DNA from 2 places in the Shinella sp. GW835-FHT14H05 genome. Region 1 is predicted to be linked to the other one. Evidence: riboswitches for the same ligand, from Rfam matches in the RefSeq annotation. Region 1 holds a riboswitch; the other holds the start of a gene.
What was found. A riboswitch is a leader RNA that binds a small molecule or an ion and turns the genes downstream of it on or off. The one in region 1 is predicted to bind cobalamin.

Region 1 (10,742 bases):
TGCGCAAAGGCGGAAGCATTCGACGGCCCAGTCGAGATAATGCTGCCAGTCCTTGTGGCGGAGCGGCAGGCCTTCGCGAAGCGCCGCTTCATCGATCTGGATCAGCTTCGCGCCGGCCTTTTCTAGATCGACGACCTCGTCGCGGATGGCGAGCGCGATCTGCCGGCATGTCGCGCTGCGGGCGATGTCGTCGCGCACGAAGGACCAGTTGAGGATCGTCACCGGGCCGGTCAGCATGCCCTTCACCGGCTTGTCGGTGAGGGACTGCGAATATTGCCACCAGCGCACCGTCATCGGGTTCGGCCGCGAGACGTCGCCGAAGATGATCGGCGGGCGGACGTAGCGCGAGCCGTAGCTCTGCACCCAGGCATGCTGCGTGAAGGCGAAGCCGGACAATTGCTCGCCGAAATACTGCACCATGTCGTTGCGCTCGAATTCGCCGTGCACGAGCACGTCGAGGCCGATCTCCTCCTGCCAGCGGATGGCGGTTTCCGTTTCCTTCTGCAGGAAGGCTTCGTAGTCCGCATAGCTCAGGGTGCCCTTGGCATGGGCGGAGCGTGCCTTGCGCACGTCGCTCGTCTGCGGGAACGAGCCGATCGTCGTCGTCGGGAACAGCGGCAACCTGATCGCCGCCGACTGGATCCGGCGGCGCGTTTCGAAGGCGCTCGCGCGCGTCTTCATGCCCACGTCGATGCCGGCAATGCGGCCCTGCACCAGCGGGTCGGTCACCTTCGGCGAAGCGGCGCGGGCGGCGATGGCCTGCGAGGCGTCATCCAGGGCTTGCCGGACGGCATCCCTGCCCTGTGCCAGGCCCTTGCCGAGCGTCGCAAGCTCGCCAAGCTTCTGCGTCGCGAAGGCAAGCCAGGTCTTGAGGTCGGCGTCGAGCGCCGTTTCGAGATCGAGGTCGATCGGCACATGCAGCAGTGAGCACGAGGCGGCGATTTCGACCGCACCGGCGCCGCGGGCGGACACGACCGGGGCCAGCCGGTGGAGGATGGACGCGAGGTCCGCCCGCCAGATGTTGCGCCCGTCGATCACGCCGAGCGAGAGAACCTGGTCCGCACGCACGGCCTGCACGACCGCGTCGAGCTGTTCCGGCGCACGCGCCAGATCCACATGAAGGCCGGCGACCGGCAGGGCGGCGACTGCGGAAAGATTGTCCGCCAGCGCGCCAAAATAGGTCGTCAGCATCAGCTTCAGGCCGGGCGCCGCCCTGGCGAAGCCTTCATAGGCGAGTTTGAAGGCATGGCGCTCGCCCTCGGTAAGGTCGAGCGCGAGGATCGGCTCATCGACCTGAACCCAGTCCGCGCCCGCCTCGCCCAGACGGCGGAACAGCTCCTCGTAGACCGGCAGCAGCTTCGCCAGTAGGTCGAGCGGCTTGAAGGTGGACGGCCGCGCCTTCGCGAGCTTCAGGAAGGTCACCGGGCCAAGCACGACCGGGCGCGTATGGATGCCGAGCGCCTTGGCCTCCAGGAAGTGGGCGACCGGCTTCTGCGTGGTGAGGCGGAAGACCTGATCCTCGGAGACCTCCGGCACCATGTAGTGGTAGTTCGTATCGAACCATTTGGTCATTTCCAGCGCGGGAACGCCGTGGCCGTGATGGGCATGGCCGCAATCGGCAGGACCATCACCCTGGCTGCCGCGCGCCATGGCGAAATACAGCGAAAGCGGCACGTCGCCGCCGTCCCAGCCGTAGGCGGCGGGAATGGCGCCGACCATCACCGCCGTATCCAGCACATGGTCGTAGAAGGAGAAATCGTTGGAGGGAATCCGCGTGATGCCCTGGTCGCGCTGAAGCGCCCAGTTTTCGGCGCGCAGCTTTTTCGCCGTTTCGAGAAGGTCGGTCTCCGCAAGCTTGCCGGACCAGAAGCCTTCGAGCGCGAACTTCAGTTCACGATGGCGGCCGATGCGCGGGAAGCCGAGGGAGGCGACCGGGAGAGATTGTTTGGACATTGTCATACCCCATTGGTTTGTGGGGGCATGGGTTAAGCGGACGCGTGCAGGCTCTGCCGTTGCCGGCGAGATGCAGCAACCACCGGGACACCCCGCCCGTGGACGTTCTGTTGCCTTGGCAGGTCTCCTGGCTCGCGGGTCGTCGCCGCTGTCCGTCTTCCCAAGGCTTTCGCCTCAGTGACATTGTTGGACAGCAACTCGCCGCTCACAGTTGCGGGGGCAGCCCCGGCTTTGCCGACGGATCGACGCACCGGATTCCCTCTTAGCCCTGGGACGGACGGACCACCCCAGGGAACCACGACGCGGCGACTTGGCGCGATATCGCCGGCAATGTCAAGCTACATAAAGAAATCTTTATGTCTTTATTTATCGCCCGACTTAACGCAGCGTGCAGTCCTCGCCCATGATGTCATTGCAGCGTCGGGATGTGCGGGGTACATGCAAACCTCCCGTTACGGGAATCGACCTCCCGCGAATCCCGTGATGCAGAAGGAACAGTCGATGCCGATAGTGCCGCGCCGGGGACCGATCGCCCTTGCCTACCGTGTCCTCGTCCTGCCGGGCGTCATCGCCTATCTCTTCGCCGTCAGCATCGTCGTGCTTGCCGGGGACCGGTTCTGGCTGGTCGATCTGCTCACCTTCGCCTGGCCCTATATCGTCGCCGCCGGCGCGCTGCTGGTCGTCGCGGCCGTCGTGACGCGGCGCCTGAAGGCGATCGTGATTGCGCTTGCCGGGCTCGCCATTGCCCTCATACCGGCGGCCGACGTGCCGACTGCGCGCGCCTCTGCCGCGACGAGCGGCCTGAAGGTGCTGACCGCCAATCTCTATGTGCGCAACCGCGAGGACCCCGCCGTCTTCATCGATCTGCTGCGCCGGGAAAAACCCGATATCGTCGTGCTGGAGGAAACGACGGCACGCTGGGAGCAGGCGCTTTCCGCCTCAGGCCTGTTCGCCTATGAAAGCAGCGTCGACACCCGCATCCGCGACAGCCTGAAGGTTTTTTCGACGCTACCGATCCGGGCGGAGACGGAACTGAAGCGTGCCTTCACCGAGGAGCGCGCCTACAAGCAGCCGCTCCGGCTGGAACTCGACATGGGCGGCAAGCCGATCTTCCTCTATGCCTTCCACCCGGAGACGCCGCGCCGGCTCTGGCAGTGGCGCGACCGCAACGACTATCTTTCGGCCGCCGCCGACGCCGTGAAGGGCGATCTCGAAAAGGCGCCGGTCATCGTCGCCGGCGACTGGAACACACCGACCTGGTCGCCCTTCTTCCGCAATTTCTTGAAGCAGGCCGGCCTTGCCTCCACGGCGGGCGGATGGTTGCAGCCGGTGACGCGCTTCAGCCTGAAACTCGATGCGCTTGCCTATATCGGCGCCTCGATCGACCATGTCGCCGTCTCGCCGGATATTTCCGTGCGCGCGCGCCGCGTCGGCCCGTCTTTCGGCTCGAACCACCTGCCCGTCATCGCCGAACTCACCCTGCCCGAGACCTGAAAGCCTCTCGTCTCGACGGGAAAATGCCCTATCTTGGAAGAAAGCAACACGGGAGATGACGATGCCGACCGAGAAGGACAGCCCGAAGACCTCGCTGGAAGCCGAGCGCGCCCGGCAGAAGGACAAGGACGCCAAGACCGAGCAGGATGATTATCTGGAAGAGGCGCTCGAAGAGACCTTTCCGGCGAGCGACCCGATCGCGCCCGGCGACGTGAAGGATCACGCGAAGTGAGGCAGCGATGAGCGCCCGCTTCCTGTTCACCGGCCCGGAAGACGCCTCCACCACCCTGCTTCTCGCGCATGGCAGCGGCGCGCCGATGGATTCGCCGGCGATGACCGCCGCGGCCACGGCGCTTGCGGCGGAAGGCCTGCGCGTCGCACGCTTCGAGTTCTCCTATATGGCCGCCCGGCGCACCGAGGGCAGCCGCCGGCCGCCGCCGAAGGCCGAAACGCTGAACCCGGAATTTCTCGACGTCGTCGCGGCGCTCGCGGCGAAGGGGCCGCTCGTCATCGGCGGCAAGTCGATGGGCGGACGCGTCGCCAGTATGGTGGCTGACGATCTGTTTGCCGAGAGCCGCATCGCCGGCCTTCTCTGCCTCGGCTATCCGTTCCATCCGCCGGAAAAACCCGCGCAGCTGCGCACCGCCCATCTGATGGGCCTCAAGACACCGGCCCTCATCTGCCAGGGCACCCGTGATCCCTTCGGCACCAAGGAGGAGGTGCCGGGTTACGGCCTGCTGGACAGCATCCGCGTGCTCTGGCTGGAAGACGGCGACCATGATCTCAAGCCGCGCAAGAGCATCTCCGGCTTTTCCGCCGCCGACCACCTCGCCACCATGGCGAAGACGGTGAAGGCCTGGACGGAGCCACTTGGCTAACCCCTGTTCCATGCGGAACAGCGCACAACACGGTCCCATGCGATTGTTCAGTCACTGGATGGAACGAACCATCCCAACCGAACCAGAAGGGACCCCATCATGCGCAACTTCATTCTCGCCGCCGCTGTCGCTCTTACCGCCGTCGCTTCCTTCGCCGCCCCCTCGCAGGCCGGCTATTACAGCTACGACTACCAGCCCTATTGCGTCATCAAGAAGATCAAGAGCTACGACTACTACGGCAACCTGATCATCAAACGCGTCCGCGTCTGCCACTGAGCGCTGCCCCGATCTGGGGTCGATTGGAGTGCGGCTGCCGCCGGCAGACGGCCTCACGGACGTGATGAAGCCCGGATGCGATCCTCGCATCCGGGCTTCTCTCTTTTTTAGTTATTACCGACCTGGCCGGCCCAGCTCTGGGTGTTGGTCTCGCCATTGAGGAACGGCAAGGCAGTGCTGACGAGCGCCGGGGCCGCGAAGGTCTCGTAGTGGGTCAGGCCCGGCAGAATGGCGAGGCGGTTCTTGGCCATATTCTCCCGCATCCAGCCGGCATCCCGCAGCCCGCCGCCGAGCTTCTGGTAAAATTCGACGATGTGCTCCGGGCGGATCATGTCGCTATCGCCGAAGATCAGCATGACCGGCATGGAAAGTTTCGCCACCGCATCGGAGGCGTCATAGTCGCCGCGCATCGCCGCACCCATGGCGTCGAGCAGTTTCGGGAATTCCGAGACATCCGGCGCGACGGCGGCGTAGGATTTGTACATCGGCGTTTCCTTCATCATCTCGGCCATGGCGCCGGAAACCGCCGCCTGCTGCGGCAGCATTTCCGGGAAGAAGCCGTTCCGCGCGAAGGGTGCGGAGGCGATGACGAGGCGGCGCACCTTATCGGGTGCCTGCGCCGCCATCTGCAACGCGACGCCGCCGCCAAAGGAATAACCAAGGACGTCGACCTTGTCGTAACCGAGCTTTTCCACCAGCTCGGCCATGTCCGCGCCGATTGCCGGGATATCGATCGGCCGGTTGCCGAGCGGCGTGCGGCCGTGGCCCTGGAGATCGACGCCGATCACCTGGCGCTTGTCCTGCAAAGTTTTCAGGTTGGCGCCGAACATCTCGATCTGGCCGAGGCCGCCATGCAGCAGCAACAGCGGTTCGCCCTCGCCGCGGATCTCATAGTAATAGTTGATGCCGTTCACCTCGAGATGGCCCGCCTTGTCCGGCACGCCGGCCTCGCCCTGCAACGGGTTTTCCTTGATCTCTTCAGCCAGGACGGCGGCCGCCGGCACGAAGGCGGCAAGGGCGGCGGTCACCAGGGTGATGATGGTCATTTTGGGCATGTCTCTCTCCTCGGGGTTCTGACCGGCAGGCCCGCCGGTTTCATGCCTCAAGGACGACGGCCCCATGCCCGCGCCGACAGGGCGGCGTGATTTTTTTTGCAAAGGGCTTGAGAAACGGATTCAAGCGGCTGCCGGATTGATTCCGGTTTGGCTCGCAACCATTTGAAAACAATATGCTATCGAAGAATGTCGGCCACCATTGGCACGGAAGGGAACATTAACCGGCGCATGCGAACATTAGCGCAAAACCAGATACATCCGGGCAGGCCATGGCACACAGCTTTTCCTACACGCATTACGATCTCGACATGCAGCGCGGCGGCACGACGATCGAGATCACGCTCTCGGCGGTCGCCAATGTGCGCCTGATGAGCCACGCCAATTTCGACCTGTTCAAGAATGCCCGCCAGCACAAATTCCTCGGCGGCGTCGCCAAACAATCGCCGATCCGGCTGAAGATACCGGAAAGTGGCCACTGGCATGTGGTGGTCGACATGGAGGGGCATACGGGCAAGGCGGAATCGTCGATCAAGATCGTGCCGCTGGCGCCGCAGAAGCCGCCGCAGCGTTTCAACGCAGCTTCCTAGCTTCGTTCCTTGCGCAGCTTCGCCCACCATTCCAGCCGCTTGCGCAACTCCCGTTCGAAGCCGCGCTCCGGCGGGTCGTAGAAGGTCCGGCGGCCCATCTTTTCCGGAAAATAGTCCTGGCCGGAAAAGGCGTCCGGCTCGTCGTGGTCGTAGCGATAGCCGTCGCCGTAGCCCTCGCCCTTCATCAGCTTGGTCGGCGCGTTGAGGATGTGTTTGGGCGGCAGCAGCGAGCCGTTTTCCTTCGCCGCGCGCATCGCCGATTTGTAGGCGGTGTAGACGGCGTTGGATTTCGGCGCCGTCGCGATGTAGATGCAGGCCTGCGCCAGCGCCAGCTCCCCTTCCGGCGAGCCGAGAAAATCATAGGCGTCCTTCGCCGCATTGCAGACGACGAGCGCCTGCGGATCGGCAAGGCCGATATCCTCGACGGCCATGCGCACCATGCGGCGGCAGAGGAACAGCGGGTCCTCGCCGGCATCCAGCATGCGCGTCAGGTAGTAGAGCGAGGCATCCGGATCCGAGCCGCGCACCGCCTTGTGCAGGGCGGAGATGAGATTGTAGTGGCCGTCCTGCGACTTGTCATAGACCGGTGCGCGGCGCTGCACGATGCGGAAGAGATCGTCCTGCCCGAAGGTCTCGTCGGCGCGCGCCGCGCGCCAGACTTCCTCCGCCAGCGTCAGCACCGCCCGCCCGTCGCCATCCGCCATGCGCAGCAGCGACATGCGCGCCTCCTCGTCGAGCGGCAGCGGCTTGCCCTCGCTCGCCTCGGCGCGCTTCAGAAGCTCCTCCAGGCTGGTCTCGTCATGCGGCTTGAAGGTCAGCACCCGGGCGCGGGAGAGAAGAGCGGCGTTGAGCTCGAAGGACGGGTTTTCCGTGGTGGCGCCGACGAGCACGATCGTGCCGTCCTCCATGACCGGCAGGAAACTGTCCTGCTGGGCGCGGTTGAAGCGGTGGATCTCGTCGACGAAGAGCAGCGTCTGGCGCCCGCCCATGCGGCGCGCGCGGGCGGCATCGAACAGCTTCTTGAGCTCGGCGACGCCGGAGAAGATCGCCGACGTCTGCTCGAAGGCGAGCCCGGTTTCGCCGGAAAGAAGCCGCGCCACCGTCGTCTTGCCGGTGCCGGGCGGCCCCCAGAAGATCATCGAGCCGAGCGAGCCCGCCTCGATCATGCGCGAGAGCACGCCGTCCGGGCCGGTCAGGTGTTCCTGGCCGGAGACTTCGCCGAGCGTGCGGGGGCGCAGGCGATCGGCAAGAGGCCGCTTCGCCGCCATGTCCTCCGGTTCACGCGGGGCGAAGAGGTCGCTCATCGGAAGAACTGGCGGATGCGCTGGCCGTCACGCTCGATCTCGACGCGCCAGATGGACGGGTCCTCGTTGACGAGGGAGGCGAGATTCTCGGTCGAGGCGACCTGCGTGCCGTTCAGCTCGATGATGATGTCGCGCGGCTGCAGGCCGATGCGCGCGGCCGGCGAGCCGCGGTTGATCTCCGTCACGACGACGCCGGTCGTCACCCGGTTGGTCGGCATGCGCAGCTCCTCAGCGACGCGCGGCGAAAGATTGGCGACCACGGCGCCCGAGAAAGGATTGCGGCCTTCGATCAGACGTTCGTCGCGCGGCGTCGTTTCCGGCGCGCGGTCGAGCGAGAGAGTCAGCTCCTCTTCCTTGCCGTTGTTGACGACCGTGATGCGCGCCGTGCCGCCAATGCCGACGGTGGTGAGGCGATAGCCGAGCGCATCGGGATGTTCGACGGAGACGCCGTTGACGGCGGTGACGACCTCGCCCGCCTTCATGCCGGCCTTTTCCGCCGGGCTGCCGGCCTGCACCTGCGAGATCAGAGCGCCGCGTGCCCGCTCCAGGCCGAGCGCCTCGGCGACTTCAGACGTGACCGCCTCGAAGGTCGCGCCGATGAACGGGCGGTCGAAGCTGGCACTGCCGTTTTCGGCGCTGGCGACGAAGGTCTTCACCAGATTGGCCGGGATGGCGAAGCCGACGCCGTTCGAGCCGCCGCCGCGCGAGAAGATCGCGGTGTTGATGCCGATCAGCTCGCCGTTCATGTTGATCAGGCCGCCGCCGGAATTGCCGGGATTGATCGAGGCATCCGTCTGGATGAAGAAGCCGAAATCGCCGGAACGGACCTGGTTGCGCGCGAGCGCCGAGACGATGCCGCTCGTCACCGTCTGGCCGACGCCGAACGGGTTGCCGATGGCGAGCACCAGGTCGCCGACCTGCACCGCGTCGCTGTCGCCGAGCGGCAGCGCCGTGAAATCGGCATCCGCCTTGATCTTCAGCACTGCAAGGTCGACGCGCTCGTCCTTCAGCACCACCGTGCTTTCATATTCTCGGCCATCCGCCAGCGCGATCTTGATGTCGCTGGCCCCCTCGATCACATGGTTGTTCGTCACCACGATGCCCTTGGAACCGACGATGACGCCCGAGCCGAGTGACGACTGCTTTTCGCTGCGGTTCGGCATGCGCTGGCCGAAGAACTCCTCGAAGAAGGGATCGCCTTCGAAGATCGAGCGGCGCTCGACGACGCGTTCGGCATAGACATTCACCACGGCGTTCTCGACCTGCTTGACGAGCGGCGCGAAGGAGAGTTGCATCTCCGTGCGCGACTGCGGCACGGTGCGCTCTTCGGCGGTTGCGGGCGCGACCAACGCGAGCGCAACGACGAGCGGGGCGGCAAGCAGGATGCGGACTTTCGGCATGGACGAGTCTCCTTCGTGTCTGCGCCACGATCAGATAGGATTTCGCGGGAAAAAAGGCAAACTGCGCCGCGCCGGACCGAATGATGAGCGTCACGCGCAACGCACGAAAAAGTGGTCACCGGAAATCTTTTGCGGCCGTTGAAACAACACGAGCCTTGTTTACGTAGGAACCAGGGAAAGCAACCAACAGATCGAGCCCCCACCATGTCCTTCTACCGCCCGCCCCGCGTCCCCGCCTCGCAGATCACGCCGGAACACTGTTTCCTCAGCCGCCGCTCCTTTCTCGCCGCAGCGGCGGGTGGTGCACTGGCGGCTGCGGGCTCGGCCGCTTTCGCAGCGCCGCTGACGGCGTCCAAAAGCCAGTATATGGTCGACGAGACGCTGACGCCCGAAAAGGACGTGACCAGCTACAACAATTTCTACGAATTCGGCACGGGCAAGGGCGACCCGGTGGCCAATGCGACGGACTTCAAGCCGACGCCGTGGACGGTGAAGGTTGACGGGCTCGTCGGCAAGCCGAAGGAATTCGGGCTGGAAGAGCTGCTGGCCCTGCCGCTCGAAGAGCGCGTCTACCGCATGCGCTGCGTGGAAGCCTGGTCGATGGTGATCCCGTGGATCGGTTTTCCGCTTGCGGCGCTCCTCGACAAGGTCGAACCGCTGGGCGACGCGAAATACGTCGCCTTCGAAACCGTCGTGCGGCCGGAGGAAATGCCGGGCCAGTCCGGCTTCTTCCAGCCGCTACCCTGGCCCTATGTCGAGGGTCTGCGGCTCGACGAGGCCCGCCATCCGTTGGCGATCCTCGCCGTCGGCGTCTACGGCAAGACGCTGCCGAACCAGAACGGCGCGCCGATCCGCCTCGTCGTGCCTTGGAAATATGGCTTCAAGGGCATCAAGTCGATCGTCCGGATCACCCTCACCGACAAGCAGCCACCCTCCACCTGGAACCTCTCCGCCTCGAACGAATACGGCTTCTACGCCAACGTCAATCCGGAGGTGGACCACCCGCGCTGGAGCCAGGCGAGCGAGAACCGCATCGGCGAAGGCGGCTTCTTCGGCGCGAACCGCCGCCCGACGCTGCCCTTCAACGGCTATGCCGAGGAGGTCGCGGGCCTCTATTCCGGCATGGACCTTCGGGCGAATTTCTGATGGCGAGCCTGCCCGCCCTGCCCCGTAAATATCATGCGGCGTCGATCTGGCTGCTATATGCCGTAGGCTTCTTGCCAGCGGCCTATGGCTTCTATCTCGGCGCGACGGGCCGCCTGCCCGGCAATCCGGTCAAGGAATTCGAGCACCTGCTCGGCCTCTGGGCGCTGCGTTTCCTCGTCGCAACGCTCGCCATCTCGCCGATCCGCGATCTCTTCGGTATCAACTGGGTGCGCTATAGGCGGGCGCTCGGGCTGCTCGCCTTCTGGTACGTGCTGATGCACTTCCTGACCTATATGGTGCTCGACCAGTACCTGAATTTCGCAGCCATCATCACCGACATCGCCAAACGGCCGTTCATCACCATCGGCATGGCAGCCTTCGTGATGCTGATTCCGCTGGCGCTGACCTCGAACAATTGGTCCATCCGAAAACTCGGGCCACGCTGGGTCAGGCTGCATAGGCTCGTCTACGTGATTGCGGCCTGCGGCGCGCTGCACTTCGCCATGGCGGTGAAGGTCGTGGGGCCGGAGCAATGGCTCTATATCGTCCTCGTCCTCCTGCTTCTCGCTTATCGATTGATACGGCCCATATTACGCGGGAAGAAACGGGCAAGGCCGCAGGCGACCACCGTTCGCGGGCAGGAACGCTC
Region 2 (10,742 bases), on a different contig from region 1:
GTACGGGTTGGTCGCAAAGAGCGCGCCGCCCTCCTCGTCATGGCTGGTCAGCACGAAGGGCGCGGTCTTTGCCGCATTGTTGCCCATCACCCATTCGACATAGCCGTAGACCGTCAGGCTGCGCTCCGTCTCGCCGGTGTTCTTGACGACGAGGCGAGAATATTTGACCGGTTCCTCGGCGTCGACCGTCTGCACGAGATCGAGCTCGATACCGTCCTCCCAGCTGCGGAAGGCGCTGTAGCCGAGGCCATGCCAGGTCTCGAACTTCACCGTCGGCTTGCGCGACAGCGCAGCGAACGGCGTCATCACCGTGCCGCGATCGCGATCGCGCACGTAGAAGGCCTCGCCCGGGCGGTTGACCACCGGGTCGTTGGTCCAGGCCGTCAGCTGGAAATCGCGCGAATTGCGGCTCCAGGTGAAACCGGCGCCCTCGCCCGAGACGTGGAAGCCGAAATGCTGGTTGGAGATGACGTTGATCCACGGCTGCGGCGTCGCTTCGCCGCCGCGCAGCCGCATGGCATATTCCCGGCGCTCGCCGTTGAAACCGCCAAAACCGTTCCAGAAGGTCAGGCCCTCGCCATCGATCGTCACCGGCTCGCCGGCGGGGGGTGCCGCGGGCTTCGGCAAGGTCGGATCGGCCTTGGTCTCCTCGTCGCCGCGCGGCGTGGAGAACAGCGCGACCGTGCGGGCAATCTGGTCCGAAAGGGAGCCGTTGCGGGCATGGAAGACGGCGCGCGCCGTGGCAAGCAGCGCCTGCCAGGTGGAGACCTCCATCAGGTCGCGGCGCACGGCGAAGATATGCTGGCGCACGCCATCGGACTGCCCGCGCATGCGCAGGTTCTCGCACATCTGGTCGAGCGCGTGCTGCATGTCCTGCGCATAGGAGGAGGCGCGTTCGTTGAGGATCACCAAGTCGGCCGTCACGCCGCGGTGGCGCAGATATTCCTGCGCGCGCAGTGCCTCGCGGGCGACATCGAGGTCTATATCGTCATTGATGCGCAGAACGAAGATCGGGAAGTCGCCCGAAATTGCCAGCGGCCAGAGCGCCGACTGGGCGGTGAGCCCCGTCTGGATGGTGCCGGTATCGGCGCGCAGATGCATATCCGGATAGATCAGGTAGCGGCCGAGCATCTGGAAGCTTGCGGCCTCCTGCGAGGTTACGCCGACATGACGCATGTGGACCTGCGAGCGCGTCCAGGCATGGATCATTTCGTGGTTGAACACGTCCGGATGGCGGTAACGGTCGATCGCAGCGTCCGCCTCGGCGCGGCTGGGCGCCGCGATGGTCCAGAAGATGACCTTGACCTTCTTGCCCGCCGGCACGCGCACGACGCGGCGCAGCGCCATGACCGGATCGAGCGTGAAGCCGTCCGTGCCGGAAAGCTGCGCGCCGGCGTCGAAGGCGGCAGCCGTCGTCAGCGAGCGGCCGCGGCCGATGAAGCGGCGGCGATCGGTCTCGATCTCTGTGCGGCGCGAGGGGCCGGCATTGTCCACGATGAGATGGGCGATCACCATGTCCGGTTCGTTCGGATTGCGCTTCTGGCGCTCGGCGCGGATGACGTCGCCGCGCTTGCCGATCTCCGTCTTGATGAACATCTTCGAGAACATCGGATGGGCGCTGTCGGCATCATCCGTCGAGATGACGGGCTCCATATAGGAGGTCACCTCGATGAAGCGGTCCTCGGTGCCGGTGTTGAGCAGCGTCAGGCGGCGGCCTTCGGCATCGTGCTCGGTGGCGACGATGCATTCGACCTCGCTCGTCAGCGTGCCGACGGTCTTGATGAACTCCGCCTTGTCGTCGCCGAACTGGGTCTTCGTGACCTCGCCCTCGATGCGCTTCGGCTCGGCGGTCGCGGACCACCACTCGTTCGTCGCAGTATCGCGCAGGAACAGGAAGGAACCCCAGCGATCCTCGGTCGGATCGGGCTTCCAGCGCGTGACGGACTGGCCGTTCCAGCGCGAATAGCCGGCACCGGTCGCCGTCAGCATCACGGCATAGTGGCCGTTCGACAGGAAGACGGTCTCGCGCTCCTTGTTGAACGGCTCCTTGATGATGCGGATTTCCGGGCGCAGCAGGTCGGCCTGCGTGCTGCCGACGGTCTCCGGCTCGCGTTTGGCGTTGATGACCGGAATGTCGCGCGGCGCCTTTTCCTGGAGCAGCAGTTCCGCCGCCTCAATGACGGGGTCGGCGTGGAAACGTTCGCGCAGCGCGCCGTTGAAGACGACATTGGCGACCGCGGCGATCGACATGCCATGATGGTGCGCCATGTAGTTGCGCACGACGGCGCAGGTCTTGCCCTCCGGCACGCGGGTCGGCGTGAAATCCACGGCATCATGGAAACCGTAGACGCCGAGTGCACCCAGCTTGCGCAGACGTTCGAGGTTGTCGAGCGCCTCCTTCGGCGCATATTGCGCCGCCAGCAGCGAGGCGTAGGGCGCGATGACGGCATTCTGACCAAGGCCGCGCTTCAGGCCGAGCGTCGGCACACCGAAATTGGTGTACTGGTAGGTCAGCTCATGGTCGCGGGCGTTGAAGGCTGCTTCCGAAATGCCCCAGGGCGTGCCGAGACGGCGGCCATGGTTCATCTGCTCCACCACGACGAGGTTGTTCGTCTGGTTCAGGATGCCGCCCTGGCGCTCCTGCATGACGAGCGGCGGCATCAGGTACTCGAACATCGAGCCGGACCAGGAGACCAGCGCGCCGCGCGAGCCGACCGGCACGACCGGACGGCCGAGCTTGTACCAGTGCTCGGTCGGAAGATCGCCCTTGGCGATGGCGAAGAGGCTGGTGAGACGTGCTTCCGAGGCGAGCAGGTCGTAGCAGGCCTCGTCGAGCTCGTTGGTCTCGACGCGGTAGCCGATCGAGAGCAGCCGGCGCTCCGGCCGGAACAGGAAGCCGAAATCCATCGAGAAGGCGATGTCGCGCGAGCGGTCGCGCAGCACGACCAGGCGGTCGCGCAGCGGCTCGATGCTGCCGAGGTCGAAGACGCTGTCGGCAATATGCGCCTCGCAGGTCGCAACCAGCGCACCCGCCCATTTGACGAGCTCGCCACTCTCGGCCGACTTGATCTCGTGGTCGAGGTTGACGATCAGCTTGTTGACGTCGCGCGCCAGCACCGAAAGGTTGATGACGCGGATGGAGGCGAATTCGTGCTCGCGCTTGACGGCGGCGAGCGCATTCTGGAAGCCGGCGATACGCTCCTCGATGAGGCGGCGCAGCGGCCGCACGGTCTTGCGGTCGTCCGGCAGTTGCGCCAGCGTTTCCGAAAGGATCGAGGCGACGTCGCCGATGCCGTCTAGGCTGCCCTGCAGATGCGCCGACGGCGCCTCCGCCCATTCGCGGCACATGGAGGAGATGGCGATGAGGTGGCCGGCGAGGTTGCCGCTGTCGACCGCCGAGACATAACGCGGCCCCAGCGTTTCCAGCGTGTTGGTGCGATACCAGTTGTAGAGATGGCCACGATATTTCGGCATGCCGTCGATGGTGGCGATCGTCTGTTCGAGACGGCGTACCGTCTCCTCAAACGAGATCCAGCCGAAATCGCGCGCGGAGATCACCGACAGCAGGTAGACGCCGACATTGGTCGGCGAGGTGCGCTCGGCGAGCACCGGCTGCGGCGTTTCCTGGAAATTGTCCGGCGGCAGGTAGTGCTGCTCGGCGGTGACGAATTCCTCGAAATAGCGCCAGGTGCGCCGCGCGATCTTGCGCAGTTCACTCGCCACATAGTCGGAGACGACGAGCTGGTCCTCGGTCTCCGCCGTCTGGCTGACATACCAGGCGATCATCGGCGAGAGCGCCCAGACGAGCGCGAAGGGAATGCCGATATAGGGAAGCCCGGTATCCGAGATCATGGCGAGCGCCACGGACAGCACCGCCAGCGCCGGCGCCTGCCACATCGACTTGTAATGGGCGAGGATGCCGCCGCGCGCGGCACTGTCGGCCTGCGCGGCCGTGCGCCATTCCAGCATCAGCTTGCGGCTGACCATGGTGCGATAGAGCGAACGCACGATCGCATCCGCCATCAGCGCCGCCGAATGGGCGATGAAGGCGATGCGCAGCGCCACCTGCGCATTGGCCGCGCGGATATCGGAGAAGACGCGGTGCACATGGGCGCGCGCGACGATGTCGTTGCGGCGCGGCATGACGCCGGAGATCAGCGACAGCGTCGGGGCGACGAAGAGCAGGAAGATCAGCACGAGCTGCCAGATCAGCGCCTGGCGCGGCTCCATATAGTACCAGCCCATGACGGAGGCGACGAGCCAGCCGATCGGGATGAGGCTGCGGCGCAGGTTATCGTACATCTTCCAGCGGCCGAGCATGGAAATGCCGCTCGACGGGCCGAAAATATAGGGCAGAAGCTGCCAGTCGCCGCGCGCCCAGCGATGCTGGCGCGAGGTTTCGACGCCGTAGCGGGTCGGGAAATCCTCCACCAGCTCGACATCCGTCACCAGGGCGCAGCGCGCCAGCGAGCCTTCGAGAAGGTCGTGGCTGAGCACCGAGTTCTCCTCGATGCGGCCCTTCACCGAGGCCTCGAAAGCATCGACGTGATAGAGCCCCTTGCCCGTGAAGGTGCCTTCGCCGACGAAGTCCTGGTAGACGTCGGACACGGTGAAGACATAGGGGTCGATGCCGCGGTCGGCGGAGAAGATGCGCTGGAAGGTTGAGGCTTCCTTGCCCGTCGTCAGCGAGGGTGTCACGCGCGGCTGCAGGATGCTGTAGCCGGCGGTGACCTCGCCCTTGTCCGCGTCGATGACCGGACGGTTGATCGGGTGGTGCAGCTTGCCGACGAGCTTCGTCACCGCATCGCGCATCAGGCGCGTGTCGGAATCGAGCGTCATGACGTATTTCACGTCCGCCGGCACGATGTTGGCGCCCGGCAGGAAGGTCGTGTCGCCGTCACCGCGCAGAAGCAGGTTCAGCTCGTGCAGCTTACCGCGCTTGCGCTCCCAGCCCATCCAGCAGCCTTCGGACGGATTATACAGGCGGCGGCGGTGCAGCAGGTAGAAGCGCGTGCGGCCGTCATAGGCGTAGCGCGCCGAAAGGGTGGCGATCTCGCGCTTGGCATAGTCGAGCACGTCGAGATCGGCGGGAGTCTCCTCGGACGAGCTGTCGGCCCAGTCGCTGAGCAGCGAGAAATAGATCTCGCCGCGCGGATTGGCGAGATAGTGGACTTCGAGATTGCGCACCAGCTCGTCGACATGGTCGCGCTTGGAAATCAGACAGGGCACCACGACGAGCGTGCGCGCATCCTCGGGAATACCGTCCTTGAATTCATAGCCGACGAGGCGCGACGGCGTGACGAAGAAGGTGACGAGCGTGTTGAACAGGCCCGTCGCCCCTTCGGAGGCCGGCAGCGCGAAGAGGATCAGCATGATCAGCCAGGCGCCGTCCGGAATGTCGAGCTGATCGAGGAAATAATAGACCGCGATCATCGCGAGCAGCGTCAGGATGATGTTCGGCCCGGCAATGGCGAACCAGTCGAGCCGGCGCCCGAAGCGCACGACGCGCTGGACGATCGAGGGGCTGTAGTCGATGCGCTTTTCGAGCAGCTTGCGCTTCTTGCCGACGAGGAAGGAGGCGACATTGGCCTGATATTCCGGATCGTCCGCATGGGCCGCGGCATCTTCCGCCGTCATGGCCAGCGCGATCTCGGTCACTTCCAGCTCGGTCTTGCCGGAGCGGCGGGCGAAACGCTCGATCGTGTTGCGGTATTTGTTGCGCGAGCCGAAATCGAGGTCGCTATAGTCCGAACCCTGCCGCAGCGCCTCGTCGAGACGGCTCACACTTTCGAACCAGACCGGCCATTCCGTGTCGTCCACCGAGCGCAGGCTCTTGATCAGCGAGCTCATCGTCACATTGCCGGAGGAAAGCCGGTTGTTCTCCGCGACGATCAGTTCTTCGAGATCCGTGCCGCGGCTTTCGATCTTGCGCTCTAGCCACTGGATCACCGCGCCGGAGGCCTGGAGGCCGTCGCGCAGGCGATAAAGAAGCTGGATGACGAAGGTATTGTCCTCGACGAAGCTCTCCATCGACTGGAGATGCGCGATGCACTTTTCCGGATCGTTGAGGCGGATCAGTTCGTCGGCCACTTCGTTCGCCTTGAACCGCATTTTTCGCGAGCGCTCGACGCGGCTCGATATGCGCCGCAGGTTTTCGAGCAGCACGAAGCGAATGAAGGAGGGCAGCGCCCAGAGTTCGCCGATCTTCAGCGCGTCAAGCTTCTGGAAGCCCTGCACGAAGGACGTCAGCCCCTCATGCGAGACGCCGCTATGGGTATGCGCGACATAGAGCCAAGCGAGCGCCAACGTACGCGGCACCACCTGCCCCTCGATCTGAATGGTCGGGAGCTGGCGATAGAACCGCCGCGGGAAGTCGCGCCGGACCTCCTGGATCGCCTCTTCGACGACATAATAGTTGTCGAGCAGCCATTCGGCGGCCGGCGTGATCTGTGCGCCCGCTTCGACATCCTTGGCCGTCGCCTGGTAGACGCGAAAGATTTCCTTCTCGTTTTCCTTGTGCCGGGCACGGAATTCGAAGGGCTGGAAGCCGGGCAGCGCCGCGGTCTTGTCGCGCGCCAGCGCTTCACCGCAATCGGCGAGCTCCTCCAGCGACAGATAGGTGGCGCGGATCGAATCGTTATAATCGATCTGCTTGGCGTCGGCGTCGCGCGAAGGGGCTTGCGGCGTATTGTGAAGGGGCATGTTTCTGATTCTGGATCCGGCCATATGGAACCATCCGGCAACGGCCTTTGCGCCGAACGGTTTGTTGCGGGCAGGCTTCATCTCGGTGCCGCGATCAGCCATGAGACCATACGGCGCCCGGATGGCGCGAATGGAATGGACATGGCTCAGGCGACACGCTGCTTGGCATCCTGGCCGCGTGGTGCATGAAAACGGCATTTTTTAGCCGCAAGGACAGAGACTTGCAACATGTCAACATGACCGGATGGCGCAGCATCGACCCTCATTTGTGGTTTTGGTGAATCGCAAGACCCGGATGGGGCCGCACGAGCGCATAGGACAGGCGGATGCCAAATGCATGACATGGGGAAAAGTTCCGCAGCTCTTGCCAACGCCGATCCCGCCATTGACTTGGCGGCGCCGCCACGCCAGCTTGGCGCCGTCAGGGTCTTCCGAGTCGAAACGGCTCGGAGGCTAAGAGGGAAGCCGGTGCGATGCTCCAGATCGAGCACCAAGACCGGCGCTGCCCCCGCAACTGTGAACGGCGAGTTTCTGTCGAAGGATGCCACTGGTTTTTACACCGGGAAGGCGAGACAGGGGCGACGACCCGCAAGCCAGGAGACCTGCCCTGACAGCTGTAACGTCCATGGGCGGGGTGTCCCAAGGGTGCGCCTGCTCCCGCATGCGTGCGTCCGGTCATCCCCCAATTCACCGATTGGGGAAACAATGCTTGCCAATACCGACCACGGCCTCTCCGGCACCGGAAAGCCGGAATCCATCTTCATCTCCTGGCTGCTCTGGCAGCCGCGCGGCGCCGATCTTGCCGTCGAAGCCCTGAAGGAAGTGCGCAAGCTCGCGCGCTACGAAGGCATCGATCCCGATATCGTGCGCCTGAGGGCGCTGTTCGCTTCGCTTGCCGGCGCGGGAGGTGCGGTGCACTGACGGCTTAACGCATAAAGACATATTGACATAAAGATATCTTTATGTGATCTCCGGTGTAGTATGATGATGACACCGGAGGGCTTTGCCATGGCCAATTCGCACCTGGACACCCTGTTCGGCCCAGAACTGCCACGCCGCGACGGCAGCGAGGTTCTCGCCGCCCTGCAGGCCGCCGCCCGCGAGCGCATCCTGGTGCTCGACGGCGCCATGGGCACGGAAATCCAGACCCTGAAGCTGGTGGAAGACGATTTCCGAGGCGACCGCTTCGGCGACTGCGCCTGCCACCAGCAGGGCAACAACGACCTCCTGACGCTGACCCAGCCCGGCGCGATCGAGGACATCCACTACCGCTACGCGCTTGCCGGCGCCGACATCCTCGAAACCAACACCTTCTCCTCCACCACCATCGCCCAGGCCGATTACGGCATGGAGGACATGGTCTATGAACTGAACCGCGACGGCGCGCGCCTTGCGCGGCGCGCCGGTCTGCGCGCGCAGGAAAAGGACGGCCGCCGCCGCTTCGTCGCCGGCGCCCTCGGCCCGACGAACCGCACCGCCTCCATTTCGCCGGACGTCAACAATCCCGGCTACCGCGCCGTCACCTTCGACGACCTGCGCACCGCCTATGCCGAGCAGGTCCGCGGCCTCATCGACGGCAGCGCCGATATCATCCTGATCGAGACGATCTTTGACACGCTGAACGCCAAGGCCGCGATCTTCGCCACCCGCGAAGTCTTCGAGGAAAAGGACATCCACCTGCCGGTGATGATCTCCGGCACGATCACCGACCTTTCCGGCCGCACGCTCTCCGGCCAGACGCCGGAGGCTTTCTGGAACTCGGTGCGCCACGCCGACCCCTTCTCCATCGGCCTCAACTGCGCGCTCGGCGCCAATGCCATGCGCGCCCACCTCGCCGAAATCTCCTCCGTCGCGCAAACCTTCGTCTGCGCGTATCCCAATGCCGGCCTGCCCAACGCCTTCGGCCAGTATGACGAGACGCCGGACGAGATGGCCGCCCAGATCGAAGGGTTTATGCGCGATGGGCTCGTCAATATCGTCGGCGGCTGCTGCGGCTCGACACCGGATCATATCCGCGCCATCGCAGCCGCCGCCGCGCGCCACAGCCCGCGCGAAATCCCCGACATCCCGCGCCACATGCGCCTCTCCGGCCTCGAACCCTTCACGCTGACCGACGCCATTCCCTTCGTGAACGTGGGCGAGCGCACCAACGTCACGGGCTCGGCGAAATTCCGCAAGCTGATCACCGCCGGCGACTATGCGGCCGCCCTCGACGTCGCGCGCGACCAGGTGGCGAACGGCGCGCAGATCATCGACATCAACATGGACGAGGGCCTGATCGATTCCGCCCGGGCCATGACGGAATATGTCAACCTCATCGCCGCCGAACCGGATATCGCCCGCGTTCCCCTGATGATCGACTCGTCGAAATGGGAGGTGATCGAGGCCGGCCTGAAATGCGTGCAGGGCAAGCCGCTGGTCAACTCGATCTCGCTGAAGGAAGGCGAAGAGGCTTTCCTGCACCATGCCAAGCTCGTGCGCGCCTATGGCGCCGCCGTCGTCGTCATGGCCTTCGACGAGACCGGCCAGGCCGACACCAAGGCGCGCAAGGTGGATATCTGCACCCGCGCCTACAAGCTGCTCACCGAAGTCGCCGGCCTCGCGCCGGAAGACATCGTCTTCGACCCGAACATTTTTGCGGTGGCGACCGGCATCGAGGAACACGACAATTACGGCGTCGACTTCATCGAGGCGACCGGCGAAATCACCTCCACCCTGCCGCATGTCCACATTTCCGGCGGCGTCTCCAACCTCTCCTTCTCCTTCCGCGGCAACGAGCCGGTGCGCGAAGCCATGCACGCCGTCTTCCTCTACCATGCCATCCAGGCGGGCATGGACATGGGCATCGTCAACGCCGGCCAGCTCGCCGTCTACGACACGATCGAACCGGACCTGCGCGAGGCCTGCGAGGACGTGGTGCTGAACCGTCAGCCCAAAAGCGGCGGCACCGCCACCGAACGCCTGCTGGAAATCGCCGAGCGCTTCAAGGGTGCTGCCGGCAAGGAAGCCAAGGAGCGTGACCTCGCCTGGCGCGACTGGGGCGTCGAAAAGCGGCTGGAGCACGCGCTCGTCAACGGCATCACCGAATTCGTCGAGGCCGACACGGAAGAGGCCCGCCAGAACGCAGAACGCCCGCTTCACGTCATCGAAGGTCCGCTGATGGCCGGCATGAACGTCGTCGGCGACCTTTTTGGCGCGGGCAAGATGTTTCTGCCGCAGGTGGTGAAGTCCGCCCGCGTGATGAAGCAGGCCGTCGCGGTGCTGCTGCCCTACATGGAAGCCGAGAAGCTCGCCAACGGCGGCAGCGGTGAACGCCAGAGTGCGGGCAAGATCCTGATGGCGACCGTGAAAGGCGACGTGCACGATATCGGCAAGAACATCGTCGGCGTCGTGCTCGCCTGCAACAATTACGAGATCATCGACCTCGGCGTCATGGTGCCGGCAACGAAGATCCTCGAAACGGCGAAGGCCGAAAAAGTCGATATCATCGGCCTGTCCGGCCTCATCACCCCTTCGCTCGACGAAATGGTGCATGTCGCGACCGAAATGGAGCGCGAAGGCTTCGACATCCCGCTCCTCATCGGCGGCGCCACGACCAGCCGCGTGCACACGGCCGTCAAGATCCACCCGCGCTACGACCGCGGCCAGACCGTCTATGTCACCGATGCCAGCCGCGCCGTCGGCGTGGTCGGCAGCCTGCTGTCGGCCGACATGAAGCCCGGCTACGTCGAGACGCTGAAGGCGGAATACCGCAAGGTCGCCGACGCCCATGCCCGCAGCGAAGCGGAAAAGCAGCGCCTGCCGATCGCCAAGGCCCGCGACAACGCCTTCAAGGCCGACTGGTCCGCGTACCAGCCGAAGACGCCATCCTTCCTCGGCACGCGTGTCTGGCAGGATTGGGACCTCGCCGACCTCGCCCGCTATATCGACTGGACCCCCTTCTTCCAGACCTGGGAGCTGAAGGGCGTCTATCCGAAAATCCTCGACGACGAGAAGCAGGGTCCTGCCGCCCGCCAGCTCTTTGCCGACGCCCAGGCCAT

Region 2: linked by a shared signal. The riboswitch ahead of AC1Q6Z_RS17590 (hypothetical protein) and the one ahead of metE (5-methyltetrahydropteroyltriglutamate--homocysteine S-methyltransferase) in region 1 are both predicted to bind cobalamin.

Annotation. Positions count from the first base shown of each region.
Region 1 is NZ_JBXAFY010000010.1:109,167-119,908, reverse strand. It holds gene metE (5-methyltetrahydropteroyltriglutamate--homocysteine S-methyltransferase) at 1-1,953, opposite strand, end outside; cobalamin riboswitch at 2,054-2,268, opposite strand; gene AC1Q6Z_RS25300 (endonuclease/exonuclease/phosphatase family protein) at 2,455-3,447, shown strand; gene AC1Q6Z_RS25295 (hypothetical protein) at 3,509-3,679, shown strand; gene AC1Q6Z_RS25290 (alpha/beta hydrolase family protein) at 3,687-4,325, shown strand; gene AC1Q6Z_RS25285 (hypothetical protein) at 4,425-4,601, shown strand; gene AC1Q6Z_RS25280 (alpha/beta fold hydrolase) at 4,709-5,656, opposite strand; gene AC1Q6Z_RS25275 (DUF1883 domain-containing protein) at 5,926-6,243, shown strand; gene AC1Q6Z_RS25270 (replication-associated recombination protein A) at 6,240-7,547, opposite strand; gene AC1Q6Z_RS25265 (DegQ family serine endoprotease) at 7,544-8,947, opposite strand; gene msrP (protein-methionine-sulfoxide reductase catalytic subunit MsrP) at 9,152-10,093, shown strand; gene msrQ (protein-methionine-sulfoxide reductase heme-binding subunit MsrQ) at 10,093-10,742, shown strand, end outside.
Region 2 is NZ_JBXAFY010000005.1:174,889-185,630, reverse strand. It holds gene AC1Q6Z_RS17595 (glycoside hydrolase family 94 protein) at 1-6,702, opposite strand, end outside; cobalamin riboswitch at 7,110-7,326, shown strand; gene AC1Q6Z_RS17590 (hypothetical protein) at 7,408-7,623, shown strand; gene metH (methionine synthase) at 7,711-10,742, shown strand, end outside.